Regions from separate parts of the Leifsonia sp. RCC_180 genome, predicted to be linked through region 1. Evidence: predicted binding sites of a transcription regulator. Region 1 holds the regulator's gene; the other holds the start of a gene.
The links. Region 1 encodes HspR, which represses chaperone genes until heat shock. Its sites were predicted from a motif close to AAGTTGAGTCNNNNNGACTCAACTT; they were not measured.
Positions count from the first base shown of each region.

Region 2: AB7E03_RS00265 (ATP-dependent Clp protease ATP-binding subunit) is a predicted target of HspR. The motif match lies at 1,199-1,223, and genes of this name have one in related genera.

Region 1 covers NZ_CP200340.1:2,284,372-2,286,760, reverse strand. Annotated here, with positions in the region: gene AB7E03_RS11290 (nucleotide exchange factor GrpE) at 1-171, shown strand, start outside; gene AB7E03_RS11285 (DnaJ C-terminal domain-containing protein) at 298-1,287, shown strand; gene AB7E03_RS11280 (heat shock protein transcriptional repressor HspR) at 1,289-1,702, shown strand; gene AB7E03_RS11275 (cysteine hydrolase family protein) at 1,699-2,389, opposite strand, start outside.
Region 2 covers NZ_CP200340.1:45,253-47,641, forward strand. Annotated here, with positions in the region: gene AB7E03_RS00255 (Lrp/AsnC family transcriptional regulator) at 1-148, shown strand, start outside; gene AB7E03_RS00260 (aldo/keto reductase) at 201-1,019, shown strand; gene AB7E03_RS00265 (ATP-dependent Clp protease ATP-binding subunit) at 1,242-2,389, shown strand, end outside.

The DNA.
Region 1 (2,389 bases):
CCGTACGGCGAGAAGGGCGAGCCCTTCGACCCGCAGATCCACGAGGCGATCTTCCAGCAGCCGACCCCCGGCGTGACGGCGGACACCGTCGCCGAAGTGGTCGAGACCGGCTACCGGCTGGGCTCCACCACCGTGCGGGTGGCGAAGGTCGTCGTCGCGGTGCCGGCCTGATCCGGCGAAACGGCGCAGGACACGGAACGGAGCGGCGGGGAGCATTCTCGCCGCTCCGTTCGGCCCGCACCCGCAGATTTCATGCAGACTTCAGTCACGATCTACACACAGTGAGAGGAGGCGCCCGTGGCTAGCCAGGACTGGTTCGACAAGGACTTCTACAAGGTGCTTGGCGTCTCCAAGGATGTCAGCGACGCGGACCTCAAGAAGACGTACCGCAAGCTGGCACGCAAGTATCACCCGGACTCCAACCCCGGCGACGCTGCCGCGGAGGCGAAGTTCAAGGAGATCAGCGAGGCCTACTCGGTGCTCAGCGACGCCGAGGAGCGCAAGGAGTACGACCAGATCCGCGCCATGGGAACCGGCGCACGCTTCACGGCGCCCGGCTCGGGTGCGCAGGGCGGTTTCGACGACGTCTTCGGCGGGATGTTCGGCCAGGGCGCCGCGGGCGGCCAGCGGTACACCTTCCAGCAGGGCGGCGAGTTCGACGACGTCTTCGGCGGCCTGTTCGGCAACGGCCGGTTCGGTACCACTACCGGCGGCTACCGCGGGTACGGCGGCCCGACACGCGGACGCGACGTGACCGCCCACACCACCATCGACTTCGTCACGGCGACCCGCGGCGAGACCATCACGCTGCAGGCGTCCGACGGCAAGCCGATCAAGGTGAAGATCCCCGCGGGGGTCTCGGACGGCCAGAAGATCAAGCTTCGCGGCAAAGGCCAGCCGAGCCCTGACGGCGGTGAGCCCGGCGACATCGTCCTGACCGTCACCGTGCGCAAGCACCCCGTCTTCGAGCGCGACGGCCTCAACCTCCGGGTCAACGTCCCCGTCACGTTCGCAGAGGCAGCGCTCGGCGCGACCATCGAGGTCCCCACCCTCGGCGGAGACCCCGTCAAGCTCCGGGTCGCCCCCGGAACCCCGAGCGGCCGGGTCCTGCGCGTCAAGGGCCGCGGCGTCGAGACCAGCAAAGGCACCGGCGACCTCCTCGCCGTGGTGCAGGTCGCCGTGCCGTCGCACCTGTCCGGCGAGGCCAAGGAGGCGCTCGAGGCGTTCGCCGCGAGGCTGCCCGACGAGAACCCGCGCGACGACATCCTGGCCAAGGCCCGGAGCTGACATGGACGAGCACAGCCAGGTCTTCGTGATCTCGATCGCGGCAGAGCTCGCGGGCATGCACCCGCAGACGCTCCGCCAGTACGACCGGCTCGGACTCGTCAGCCCCAGCCGGACCGCCGGCAAGTCGCGCCGCTACTCGATGCGCGACATCGAGAAGCTGCAGGAGATCGCCCGCCTCGGCTCCGAGGGCGTCAGCCTGGAGGGGATCCGCCGCATCCTGGAGCTCGAAGACCAGGTCGGCGAACTGCGCGGCCGCGTCCGCGAGCTGGAGTCGGCGCTCGCCGACGAGCTCCTCAACCGCCCGGGCCGTCGCGTCTTCGCGGCCGGCTCCGAGGGCGAGGTCGTGTCGATGCGGGCCGGAACCCGCATCCGCCGGAGTAACCAGCTCGTGGTCTGGCGCCCGCTGGAGCGCTAGAGCGAGGAGACCCCCTGGCCGACGTAGAGGGTGTTCTGGATGTTGTGCGCCTCCTCCGCGGCGATGTCGCTGTCGATCCCTGAGCGCACCTCCCGCATCAGCTTGTGCAGTTCGGCGTGCTTCTCGGGCAGCCGGGCGTGGCCGGTGCTGTCCCACAGATTCGAGACGGGGAGGGTGTCGCCGGCCTCGACCGCGAGCGTCCACTCCTCGGTGGTGGCGACCGCGGCGAACTCCGACTGCATCGTCACCAGCACGCTGCGGTGCAGCGCGTCGGCGGAGATGGCACCCGCCTCGTTGACCAGGTCGAGCGTCCCGGTCGCGTCGGACAGGAACTCGACGGTGAACCCCAGCTCGGCCGCATCGCGTGCCGTGCCCGCGCAGCAGTGCTGCGTCATGTAGCCGGCGATGGTCACCGTGTCGACGCCTGCCGAGCGCAGCCACTGCTCCAGGTCGGTGCCGGGGAACGCCGACACGCTGGTCTTGCTGATCACGTGCGCGGGCGTCCGGTCGGCGATCGAGGAGTGCAGCGCCGCGCCGTCGGACCCGCGGGCGAAGACCGGAGCGCCCTCGTCCTCGATGTGCTGCACGACGACGACGGGCACGCCGTGGTCGTCGGCCGCATCCCACGCCACCTCGATGTTGGGGATGGAGGTCATCAGGTCCGGGAAGCAGATCTTCAGGTTCCCG
Region 2 (2,389 bases), 2.2 Mb from region 1:
CTTCATCATCCACGTAGCCGTCGCCGACAACGAGAGCCTGTACGCCTTCGTGATCGACCGGCTCACGCAGCGCCGCGAGATCGCCGACGTGCGCACCTCGGTGGTCTACGAGCACCTCAGGAACGGGCGGCCCGAGCCGGTTGACTGACACGGAGCGGGACTACAGTGTGCGGCACCGCATCCGTTCGATAGGAGTCCCCATGCCCGCACTGACCGACACGTTCACCCTCTCCAACGGCGTCACGATCCCCAAGATCGGGTTCGGGACGTGGCAGATCCCCGACGGCCCGCAGACCTACGACTCCGTGCGCACCGCACTCGACGCCGGGTACCGTCACATCGACACGGCGCGCGCGTACGGCAACGAGGAGAGCGTCGGGCGGGCGGTGCGCGACAGCGGCATCCCGCGCGAAGAGATCTTCATCACGACCAAGTGCCCGGCCGAGGTGAAGGATGCGGACGGCGCCCGCCACGCCTTCGAGCGGTCGACTGCGCTGCTCGACCTCGGCCCGATCGACCTCTACCTCATCCACGCGCCGTGGCCGTGGAACGCGATCGGCAGCGACCACCGCGCCGGCAACATCGAGGTGTGGAAGGTCTTCGAGGAGCTCTACGAGGCCGGACGCACCCGCGCGATCGGCGTGAGCAACTTCGAGGTGGCCGACCTCGACTCGCTCATCGACGCGACCGACGTCGAGCCGCACGCGAACCAGATCCGCTGGTTCGTCGGCAACACCCAGCCGGAGACCACCGCATACTGCCGCGAGCGCGGAATCCTCGTGGAGGGCTACTCGCCGCTCGCCACCGGTCGCCTGCTCGAGAACGAGGACATCGCTTCGATCGCCGAGAAGTACGGCAAGTCGGTCGCCCAGGTGAGCATCCGCTACCTGCTGCAGAAGGACATCCTGCCTCTGCCGAAGTCGACCACGCCGAACCGCATCGTCGAGAACGCCGACGTGGACTTCGAGCTGTCGCCGGAGGATGTGGCGGCGCTGGACGCGCTCGACGCGGGGGAGTAGCGCGCGGCGCCCTCAGTTCTCGAGGGTGCACCCTCGCTATCGAAGGAGATCCGGCCACTGAGCTGCCGGATCTCCTTCACTACTGCCATCCGAAGGAGATTCGGGGGCCATTCTCCTTCGATAACTGTCGCCTACAAACCGCTCCCGCATCCCGGAATATTCACGCCCCTCCTGCGTTGGACTTGAGTGCACAAGGCTCAACTTTGAGAAACAGGAGAACACGTGCCTGAGAACTTCACTCCCGACGGTGACAACGCGAACTCGTTCGACGAGTTCCTCGCGCGGTACCTTGCGGGCGAGCGCGCACGTAACGCGCGTTCCATCGACATCAGCCGCTTCCTCAGCCGGCGCACCCAGGAGCTGCTGGCCGAGGCCGGTCGCTTCGCCCTGGAGCACGGCCACAGCGAACTCGACGCGCTCCACGTCCTCCGCGTGATGGCGGTGCAGGAGCCGGCGTCCGACGCCATGCGCCGCATCGGCGTCGACCCCGAGCGGGTCGCCGAGGCCGCCGAGCAGCGTCTGCCTGCCGCGGGCGACGAGATCCACGCCGACGGCGCATCCATCACAGGACCGCTGCAGCGCGCCCTGTTCCACGCGTACCAGGTGGCGCAGGCGTCCGGCTCGACCTACATCGACCCCGAGCACCTCTTCTTCGCGCTCGTGATCGGCCGCGACGCTCCCGCAGGGCGCGTCCTGCAGGCCGCGGGCGTTACTCCGGAGTCGCTCACCGACGCGATGCGCCAGAGCGCCACCATGGGTGGGAGCGAGAGCGCCGGCCAGCCGGCCGCATCCACCTCCGAGACCCCGATGCTCGACCAGTTCGGCACCGACCTGACCGAGCTCGCCCGCGAGGGACGACTCGACCCGGTCATCGGTCGACTGGATGAGATCGACCAGACGGTCGAGATCCTCTCCCGCCGCACCAAGAACAACCCTGTCCTGGTGGGCGAGGCGGGCGTCGGCAAGACCGCGATCGTCGAGGGCCTGGCCCGCGCGATCGTGGCGGGCGACGTGCCCGAGCAGTTGCAGGACAAGAAGGTCGTCTCCCTCGACCTCGCGGGGATGGTCGCAGGGACCCGGTACCGCGGCGACTTCGAAGAGCGGCTCACTTCGCTCATGGATGAGATCAGCGCCGGCAAGGACGAGCTGATCGTGTTCATCGACGAGCTGCACACCGTGGTCGGCGCCGGAGGGTCCGGCGAGTCCGGCGGTATGGACGCCGGCAACATCCTCAAGCCGCGCCTTGCCCGCGGCGACCTGCACCTGGTCGGCGCGACGACGCTCAAGGAGTACCGCCGCATCGAGAAGGACCCGGCGCTGGAGCGCCGCTTCCAGCCGGTGACGGTAGGCGAGCCGTCCGTGGACGACGC